2 regions of the Clostridium sp. BJN0013 genome follow, and region 2 is predicted to be linked to the other one. Evidence: riboswitches for the same ligand, from Rfam matches in the RefSeq annotation. Region 2 holds a riboswitch; the other holds the start of a gene.

Region 1 (5,409 bases), 420 kb from region 2:
ATGATGCATATAATGAATCTCATGTAGAAGATTGGGTTATTAATTCCTTTAATACAAGCTTAAGTGGCAAAATAGAAGTTAAAAATTCTGATGGGAAAGTAGTATATAAGATAAATGAATAAATCTCAGAAGATATATAGTAGAGCTTTAAATAAATATAATAATGGATATATAGACTCTGCCATAAAGTTATGTGAGGAGAGTATATCTATAGATATAAAGAATAAATCATCCATTAATCTTAAAGGACTTCTGTTGTATTTAAAAGGTGATTTAGATAAAGCACAAAAGCTCTGGAAAATGAATTATCAGGTTAATGAAGATGAAGTTGCCCAAAAGTATCTTGAGAGTTCAAAGAAAGATAATGAGAAAATTCAATTTTATAAAGAAGCTCTAATACTAATTGAGAAATTTAAAATAGATGAAGCTTTAGTATTATTAGAAAAATGTGCTGAAAGTGATTTTAATTATATTAATGTAAATAACTACAGTGCATTGTGTTATATGAAGAAGGGTCAATATGCTAGGGCTTTGGAAAAGATAAATAATGTACTTAAACTGGATGTTAAAAATGTTGAGGCTAAAGAGAACATAAAACTGCTTAAAAACATAAATATAATAGGCAAAAAAAATAATATTAAAAAAATATGTTGTATTTCTTTTATTGGAATTTTAATAGCATGTGGTATATTTCTAATTGTGAATAATGGCAATAAAGCATTTGTAAGTGTTGCAAAATTTTTTGATACAGAAAATATGAAAACACAAAATGTAAATTCTGAAGGTAATAATAAAAAAGTTCAAAATGTGGATGAAAGAACTGATAAAAATATAAAAAAAATTTTTCCACTTGAAGGTATGAAAAGGTATATAGAAAATAAAGATTATGATTCTATGTATGTACAAGTTATGAATTGGAGAAATGAGAAACTGAATTCTAATGAGGAAAATTTGTTATCTAAAGCATATGAACTTTTAACTACAGAAGGATGTGTTTATTTTTATAATTTAGGGTGTAACTATTTGAAAAATAAAGATTATAATAATGCAGGGATCTATTTAAAAAAAGCCTATGAATTTGGAACAGGAAATGAATTATATCCTCATATAATTTATATGCTTGGGACTTCTTTTGATTTATTAGGGGATTCAAAAGGCTCTATAAAATATTATGAGGAATATGATCATAGTTTTTCTGATGGAAGTTATGAAGAAACAGTGTTGTATAGGCTTGCTATCATATATAAAGATTCAAATATAACACAATCTAAAAATTATGCTGAAAAGTTAATAAACAATTATCCTCAATCTATTTATAATAATTCACAAATAAATAATTTAATAAATTAAAGACTAAAAAAAGTTGACGTGACAAATAATATAATATAAAATATAATTAAAAGACATACCCCTATGGGGTATAAGGAGGGTGAAAAATGGTAGAGGAAATAAAAGATATAAATTTTTCAGAATCTGTTAAGGAATCGTCAACTCCGGTAGTAGTGGATTTTTGGGCTTCATGGTGTGGTCCTTGCAAAATGCTTTCACCTGTTATGGAAGAAGTTGCTAGTGAGTTGGAAGGAAAAGCTAAGTTTTTTAAGATAAATGTGGATGAAAATCCTGTTACAACAGCACAATTTAAAATTGGAAGTATTCCAACTGTAATGGTATTTAAAGATGGAAGTGTAGTAGAACAGTTTATTGGCTTTAGACCTAAAGATACGATAAAAGATGTTTTAGAAAAACACATATAGATTAAGTATTTTATAGGGTATAACTTTAGCTATTTTATAATTGTAAATAAAAATGTATTAGGGGGTGAGGTTGATTGGAACATAGGTATGATATCGCCATAGTAGGTAGTGGTCCTGCCGGGATTTCTGCAGCCATTAATGCTAAGATAAGAAATAAAAATATTATTATTTTTGGCAATGAAGAACTTAGTGATAAATTGGTTAAAGCTCCTAAGATCAGCAATTATATTGGATTGCCAGATATAACAGGATTGGAATTAAAAAGTAAATTTCAAAATCATTTAGATGTTATGGGAATAAATATAACATTTGAAAAAATAAATTCCATATATGCTATGGGACAATATTTTGCTCTTGCAGTTAATGAAAAGATATATGAAGCAAATGCAGTTGTACTAGCTACAGGAATAGAATATACAAAACCTTTAAAAGGAGAAGAAGAATTTCTCGGCAGAGGAGTAGGCTATTGTGCAACCTGTGATGCACCTCTTTATAAGGATAAAACTGTTACTGTTATTGGGTACAATAAAGAAGCAGAAAGAGAAGCTAACTATGTAAGTGAACTTGCCCAGAAAGTATATTATATACCTATATATAGAGAAAGTCCTAGTTTAAAAGACAATATAGAAGTAATACGGGATAAAGTTTTAGAAATATATGGGACAGATAAAGTAGAAAGAGTTATTTTAAAATATAAATCAATAAGTACAGACGGAGTTTTTGTATTGAAAAGCAGTATTGCACCGGATCAGCTCATGCCAGGACTTATTTTGGAAACAGGGCATATAAAAGTAGATGTAAATATGAAGACAAATATAGAGGGTTGTTTTGCAGCAGGAGATTGTACAGGAAAACCATATCAGTATATGAAAGCTGTAGGTCAGGGACAGATAGCTGCACTTAATGTTGTTTCATATCTGGATAGCAAATAATTTATAATTAAAATTAAACCTCTCCATCTTTAAAAGATGGAGAGGTTTAATTTTAGTCGACTATAAAAAATACATGATTTCCTATAGATTTAACATTTTTTTTATTAATATTTTTCATCCATTGAGATGTAGCTATCTTTGGATTATAAAAGAAAGTAGATTTACCTGTAGGATCCACTCCCTTTAATGCCTGTGCTACTGCGGTGTAGCTATTTCGGTTTGGAGTTACGTTTATATCTCCATTTTTTACACAAGAAAAAGCTCCTTTTTGTTTTATAACACCCTGTATTGTTTTTGGAAATTCAGGATATTGCACTCTATTTAATATTACAGATGCTACAGCTACCTGACCTTCAAAGGGTTCAGAATTACTTTCAGCGTAAACTACTTTAGCCATTAATTCCACGTCATCTTGAGTTATGTATATCTTTTGATTGGAGTAATTAAATACCTGCACAACTTCATCTTGTTGATTAAATAACATAGAATTATCATTGTTAGATTCTTCTGCATTCACTTTTACAGAGAGTGTTAACAGTAATAACGAAAAAATTATAAAACAAAAAAATTTTTTCAAAATTATATCCTCCTTGTTACCGACGGGGTTAGCTGACGGGTTCGGAAAAGGCATAACCTACGTAATAAATATACGATTCACCCCAAATATTACTGGTTTCCCCGTGTTTTTTGTAAAACTTAGGCTAATGATATTGTACCCACTTGGTAAAATAAAATACTAAAAAATATACTTTATTAAAAATTTATTAAAATAAATATGATAAAGATATAAACAATATTAAATGGTATATAATTAATATAGATGTCAGTAACAACAGGATGGTGAAATTAGTGGAACTATTGCAACTAACGGTTAATTCAATAAAAAATATAAGTATAACTTCTATTATGGATATACTTGTAGTAGCATATATACTCTATAAAGCATATATGCTTATAAAGGAGACTAGGGCAGAACAACTTTTAAAAGGAATTATGCTTATAATATTTCTCATACCTATAAGTAGTTTTTTCAATTTAGTAATGCTTAATTGGATACTTACAAAAACTTTAACTATAGGAGTTTTGTCTATTGTAATTATATTTCAGCCAGAAATTCGCAGGGCACTTGAGCATTTAGGGAGAACAGCTTTTAATGATAAGCATATATTGGCAGATGAGGAGATAATGGAAAAAGTTATAACAGAAATTGTAACTTCTGTAGAAAATTTGTCACAAAGTAAAACTGGAGCTATTATTGTAATAGAGCAGGTTACAGGTCTTGGAGATGTGATAAATACAGGAACAAAACTAGATGCAATAGTATCTTCTGCACTTTTAGAGAATATATTTGTGGTAAATACTCCCTTACATGATGGGGCAACTATAATAAGAAATGACAGGATAGTGTCATCGGGATGTTTCCTGCCACTTACAAATAACAATCAATTAAATAAAAAATTGGGTACAAGACATAGAGCAGCAATTGGAATATCGGAAAATTCTGATGCTTTGGTTATAGTAGTATCAGAAGAGACTGGCATAATTTCTTTTGTTGCTAATGGAAAGCTTATGAGAAATTATACAAAAGACAGATTAAAGAAAGTTCTTACTGCTATAATGAGAAAAAGATTTCAAAGCAAAGCTACATGGAGAGAGAGGGTGATTGAGTGGAAGAAAAAATTAAAGAAAATCAAATTTTAATAAAAATATGTTGTATTGTTGCAGCATTTATTTTATGGCTATACATATTTAATGTAGAAAATCCTACAATAGAAAGAAAAATTGTAGTGCCTGTAACTATAGTCAATAAAAATATACTTACTCAATCAAAACTTGTACAAGTTGGAGAAAAAGAATTTAGGGTATCTCTTCTTATAAAAGGAAGTGCCTCTGATTTATATTCCATTAAAGCTACTGATTTTGAATTACAGTCAGATTTAAATTCTTATGCCATGAAAAAAGGAGAGAATACTGTACCTGTATCAGTAAAAAAGAGTCCTGATAATATAACTATAATCAATAATGAGAATTTATGGATAAAATTGCAATTAGATAAATTAAAACAAAAAACTTTTTCTATAAAAGTATTACTACAGGGAAAAGTTAAAGAAGGATATTATCCTTTGGAGCCTATATTAAAAACACAACAGGCAGAAATTAGCGGGGCAGAAAATGTAATAAACAAAGTAAAAACGGTTGTAGGAAATTGTGATTTAAAATCTACATCGTCAGATATAAATACTTCACTAACATTACAGGCACAAGATACATCAGGCAATGTATTAAAGGATATAGTTATTAAGCCATCTTCCGTTAAGATTACTATACCTGTGGTTAAAATTAAAACTGTTCCAGTAAATATTAAATTACAGGACAATGTTTCAGATGTTAGTAAATTGATAACTGCAGAACCGGAAAAGGTGGATATAGCAGGAGAGGAAAGGATTATTAAAGATATAAATGGAATAGATACGGAATCTATCGATTTAAGTAAAATTCAAAGTGAAGAAAACATTCAGGCAAAGTTGATAGTGCCACAAGGTGTAAAACTGGTTACTGGTACTGGAGTGGTGAAATTAAAAATAAATTCAAGTGAATTAAATAATTCTAATAAAACCTCTCAGAAGGAAATGAATCTAAATATACAGATTAAAAATTTAAATGATGCTTATACAGCCCAATTAAGTTCTAATAGTGTATCTGTAGTAGTTTCTGGATCTGAA
Region 2 (5,409 bases):
TAAACCTTAATATAAAAAAAGGTGAAATATTTGGAATAGTAGGACAGAGCGGAGCGGGGAAATCTACACTGCTCAGATGTTTAAATGGCCTTGAAACCTATGATACTGGAAGTATAAAGATAATGGACAAAGAGGTAAAAGATTTAAAAGGAAAAGAAATAAGAGTTTTTAGGAAAAATTTAGGTATGATATTTCAAAATTTCAATTTACTAAATAGGAAAAGTGTATATGATAATATATCACTTCCTCTGGAGGTATGGGGATATGATAAAAAGAAAATAAAAGCTAGAGTAGGGGAATTATTAAAATTAGTAGCACTTGAGGATAAGGCCGAGAGCATGCCAAGGCAATTAAGTGGAGGGCAAAAACAAAGAGTGGCTATTGCAAGAGCACTTGCTTTAAATCCCAGTATATTACTCTGCGATGAAGCTACTTCAGCCTTAGATCCTAATACTACCAAATCTATACTTGAACTCTTAAAGAAAATAAATAAGGAATTTGAACTAACCATAGTAGTAGTAACACATCAAATGGAAGTGATAAAAGAAATATGTAACAAGGTGGCAATTATTGACAGCGGGGAGATAAAGGTAGAAGGAGATGTGGAAGAAGTATTCCTAAGGCCAGGCGAATATTTGAAAAAATTGTTGGGAAGTGAAAATTTATTGCCGGAAAAAGGAATGAACATAAGAATATTTTTCCCAAAGGAAATAAGTCAGGATAATTTAATAACTTCTATGGCTATAGATTTAAATATAAAATTTTCCATAGTATGGGGAAAACTTGAGAGATTTCGAGATAATGTACTGGGAAGCCTAGTGATAAATATAAACCAAGAAGATAAGGAACAAATATGTAATTATCTTTCTTCAAAAAATGTAACATGGGAGGTGGAATAGTATGAGTTTTAGTGAAATATTTAAGCAGGTACTATTTCCTGCTGTAGGAGAAACATTTTATATGGTAATAGTTTCTACAGTATTTGCCGTAATTATAGGGTTTATACCTGCAGTTTTATTAATAATAACGCAGCCAGGGGGGCTTAGACCTAATAAAGCAGTTTATAAAGTTTTAGATGTAGTGGTAAATTTGCTTAGATCCTTTCCATTTATAATACTTATGATAGCCATCTTTCCTTTTACAAAGTTTATAGTGGGAAAAGCTATAGGTACTACAGCAGCGATAGTTCCACTTACTATAGCTGCAGCACCTTTTGCAGCAAGGGTAATTGAATCCTCTTTTAAAGAAGTGGATCCTGGAGTAATAGAGGCATCTAAATCTTTTGGGGCAAGTAATACTCAGATAATATTTAAAGTTATGCTAAAAGAAGCTCTTCCATCTATAGTACTTGGAATAACACTTACAGTTATAAGTGTAGTAGGATATTCTGCTATGGCAGGTACAGTAGGGGGAGGTGGACTTGGAAATGTAGCGGTAAATTACGGATACTACAGATTCCAGACTGACATAATGGTATATACAGTAATAATACTTGTAATAATTGTCCAACTGCTTCAAACTATTGGAGATATAATATATAAAAAACTTAATAGATAAAAATATATAAGGCGTGAGTAAATTAAACTATAGTTTTACTCATGCCTTAATTTTTAAAAATTAATTGAACTTATGTAATCAAATTCATACTAATATACAAATACCATTTTACCAACTCTTAAAGCAATGGGTTTTGACCAGAGCCAGGTATTTGTTGTACTATCATCAAAGTAATATAATGCACCATTTGTTGGATCGGAACCATAGAGTGCTTCATAAGCAGCATTTTTTGAATCTTCGGAAGCGGACTTGTTTATCCAGCCATTATATACAGGAGTAAATTGATAATAACCTCCCGATACTTCATATATTACATCTTTTATAGTAGATGGAAATTTTGAACTTTGAACTCTGTTTAATACTACAGCAGCTACAGCTACTTTGGCCTTGTAAACTTCTCCTTCAGCTTCAGCAGTTACCAATCTGGCCAGTAAATCTAAGTCACTTTCACTGTAGGGTACTATAGGATCTAAGGAGCTTGTACTTTTAAAAATTCGGCCTGCAGGTATGTTTAATACTTCACTTGGATAAATATACTTGTCCACATTGCTGTTAGCCGCAATTAGTGTGCTAAGAGATATGCCGTATTTTTTTGCTATTAAATAAAGGGTATCTGAAGGTTTTACAGTATATGTTTTAGAATCCACATATAAAACTTGATTTGGATATATCTCGCTGCCTTTTAGATTATTATTTTTTATAATGGTGTCTACGTCGGTTTTAAATAGTATACTTATTTTAAATAGAGAATCTCCTGACTTTACTGTATAATTAGCAGCATATACCTGTGTAAAAGACAACATAGAAAAAGTTAATGCAAATAGTAGTGTTCTGATTTTTTTGAAATTCATAAATAGATATCCTCCCTAATTAGCCTACGAGGTTAGTTGACAGGTTCGGAGAGGGATTGTCCTACTTTTTAATAAAAAGATTCACCTCAAATATTGTTATCCCCCGCACTTCATTCCAGTTTTGGAAGTTTAGGCTTGTTTTATAGTTGTTATTTTAACAGCATTTTTATAATATATCCTTATTAAATTGATGGATATATTGGGTTTAAAATGATCATGTGGATCATTATGTAAAATAAAGTGATTCTTAGGTTAAGGTGGAGTTTACTTATGAGAATGCTTTTCTCCCACTGTGAAGAATATGGAAATATTAGCTAATTGTTGTGTTTGGATAAATAAAAAGTAATGAAATAATTATAAAAGTAAAAACTATTGTTATCAATTCTAGTAAAAATGTGTGTTAATCACAATTAGGAGAGAAAATATATGAAAAATTATATAACTTATAATCTTAGAGATAAATTAAAAGATTCTGATGAGTATTATAAATTTATACCTGATTTTTCAGAACAGGTGTTACAAAAAATCAAAATTAAAGCAAATAATATAATAGACGATTTTAGGGCATATATTATAGATTTTAATATAGAACAATTGAGAAGTAGGGAAGAATATCAACTAGAAGTCTTGATCATAGGAGTTTTGTGGAATGTGTATTCAGAAAAATCTTTAGATTTACCTAAAATACCTTGTAAAACTTTATCTTTACTTTCAATTATGAGACAACGCTCCTGGATTTTTAAAAAGTGTATAGATAACATAAGAGGAAAAATGGCATATAGATATCTTTTAAACAGAGAGATTCATAAAGATAGGATTTATAATACAGTATATATAGAAAGTGACTTTCAAAAATTGATAATATGGCTTAAATCTACAGGAGAATTTAAATTTCAAGTTAGAAGAATGGAGATATGGAATTCATTTTTTAAGCATAATAATAAGGAATATGTACTTAATGCAGGTAAACTTATTGTTGAAATAGCAGATTGGTTCGAGAAAGAATCTATGGAAAGTCTCGGAAGGTATACTTTGAATGTAAAAAGTTTTTTAAACAATGAATATAAGTTTTATGGAACAAGAGAAGATAATATTTTTTGTGGGCGAAGAGAAGTTGAATATCATCTCAATATGGTGGGAGCAGAAATTTTAAATAAGGCTTTTAGAAAGACATTCTTAAAAACAAATGATAAAAAAGTGCTTCTTCCTGCATGTATGTGTTTAAAACCTTATGGAGTATGCAGAAGAAAAAAATCAGATGAAGGTTTTGTATGTATGAACTGCTCTGAAAACTGTAAAGTTAATATGTTGGATAGAATAGGGAAAAAGTATAATTTTAAAGTTTATATAGTTCCTCATGAAAGTAATGCTTTTTCTAATAAAAAACATATAAGATATGGAGATGTAGGTATTGTAGGTATTGCCTGTGTGTTGAATTTAATAGAAGGAGGATTAAAGGCAAGAAATTTGAATTTGGTACCTCAATGTGTTATTCTTGATTATTGTGGATGTAAAAATCACTGGCATAAAAGTGGTATTCAAACAGATATAAATTATAGAAAACTGTTTGAAATTTTACAAATCCCGAATAGTACATTGGGGAAAAATAACAGTAGAGAGTAAATATAGTAAGATGTTATAATAGAGAAGTTAGAAAAATTTAATTTTTAGATACTTAAGTAGAATTTTGGAGGTAATTTTATGTCTCAGGAAAAATTATTGATATTGGATGGACATAGTTTAATGAATAGAGCTTTTTATGCACTGCCTGATTTAACTAATTCAGAGGGAATTCATACAAATGCAATTTATGGATTTGTAAATATGCTGTTAAAAATGAAAAAGGAAATTGAGCCCAGTCATATAGTATGTACTTTTGATAGAAGTGCACCTACCTTTAGACATGATAAATATAGTGAATATAAAGCAGGAAGAAAAAGAATGCCCCCTGAACTGTCAGAGCAGTTTCCTATACTTAAGCAAATATTGGAGCTTTTATCCATAAGTATTTTTGAAATAGATGGATTTGAAGCAGATGATCTTATGGGGACATTATCTGTTTTTGCAGAAAAGAAAGGGATGGAAGTATATATAGTTACAGGAGATAGGGATGCCCTCCAGCTGGCTACAGATTCAGTAAAGATTGTCATAACCAAAAAAGGTATAACACAAAAGGAAATATACGATAGAAATAGCATTATAGATAATTATGGAATAACTCCCACAGAATTTATAGATGTAAAAGGGCTTATGGGAGATGCTTCAGATAATATACCAGGAGTGCCTGGTATAGGAGAGAAAACTGCCCTTAAGTTGATAAAAGAGTATAAAAGCATAGAAAACGTACTTCAGAATATAGATAACATTAAAGGAAAAAAAGTTCAAGAAAATTTAAAAAATTATATGAAACAGGCTGTATTTAGTAAAAAACTTGCTACTATTGTCACAGATGTTCCTATAGAAATGGATTTACAATCTATTGAATCCAAAGAACAGTATAATGCTGAAGGCTTAAGAAAATTATTTGAAAAACTTCAGTTTAAATCCTTAATAGATAAAATACCTAAAGTGGAGGAACAGGATAAAATAGAAGTGGAAAGCTTTCAAGTAGAATGTGATATTATAGATAATTTAAATAAATTTCATAATTTTATAGATTCTTTACAGTCTAATGATGCAAGAGATAATTTGCTTTACATTAATTTTAAAGTTATAAATGAAAATAGTTATTCTAAAAACTATATAGATGAAATATTTGTAAATATAGGAGAAAAAAATTTTGAAATACACATAAAAAAAATATATGATGAAAATAAAATTAAAACAGTGGAAACAGCTAAAATGTTGTTTGAAAATCCTAGCTTAAGTAAAGTGAGTTATGATGTAAAAGTACCTTGCAGTATATTGCATAAAATAGGAATAAAGCTTTTAGGCATAGAATTTGATATAAAGATAGCAGCTTATTTAATGGATCCGGCTAGAACCAACTATGAACTACCAG

Evidence for each region. A riboswitch is a leader RNA that binds a small molecule or an ion and turns the genes downstream of it on or off. The one in region 2 is predicted to bind cyclic di-AMP.
Region 1: another riboswitch for cyclic di-AMP. It lies ahead of AB3K27_RS20020 (cell wall hydrolase); the one in region 2 lies ahead of AB3K27_RS17950 (cell wall hydrolase).

Annotation. Positions count from the first base shown of each region.
Region 1 is NZ_CP162495.1:3,875,003-3,880,411, reverse strand. Features, by position in the region: gene AB3K27_RS20040 (DUF4652 domain-containing protein) at 1-122, shown strand, start outside; gene AB3K27_RS20035 (tetratricopeptide repeat protein) at 115-1,350, shown strand; gene trxA (thioredoxin) at 1,437-1,754, shown strand; gene AB3K27_RS20025 (NAD(P)/FAD-dependent oxidoreductase) at 1,829-2,686, shown strand; gene AB3K27_RS20020 (cell wall hydrolase) at 2,739-3,263, opposite strand; cyclic di-AMP (ydaO/yuaA leader) riboswitch at 3,266-3,399, opposite strand; gene cdaA (diadenylate cyclase CdaA) at 3,536-4,387, shown strand; gene AB3K27_RS20010 (YbbR-like domain-containing protein) at 4,354-5,409, shown strand, end outside.
Region 2 is NZ_CP162495.1:3,459,033-3,464,441, reverse strand. Features, by position in the region: gene AB3K27_RS17960 (methionine ABC transporter ATP-binding protein) at 1-899, shown strand, start outside; gene AB3K27_RS17955 (methionine ABC transporter permease) at 901-1,557, shown strand; gene AB3K27_RS17950 (cell wall hydrolase) at 1,647-2,408, opposite strand; cyclic di-AMP (ydaO/yuaA leader) riboswitch at 2,415-2,554, opposite strand; gene AB3K27_RS17945 (DUF116 domain-containing protein) at 2,835-4,031, shown strand; gene polA (DNA polymerase I) at 4,110-5,409, shown strand, end outside.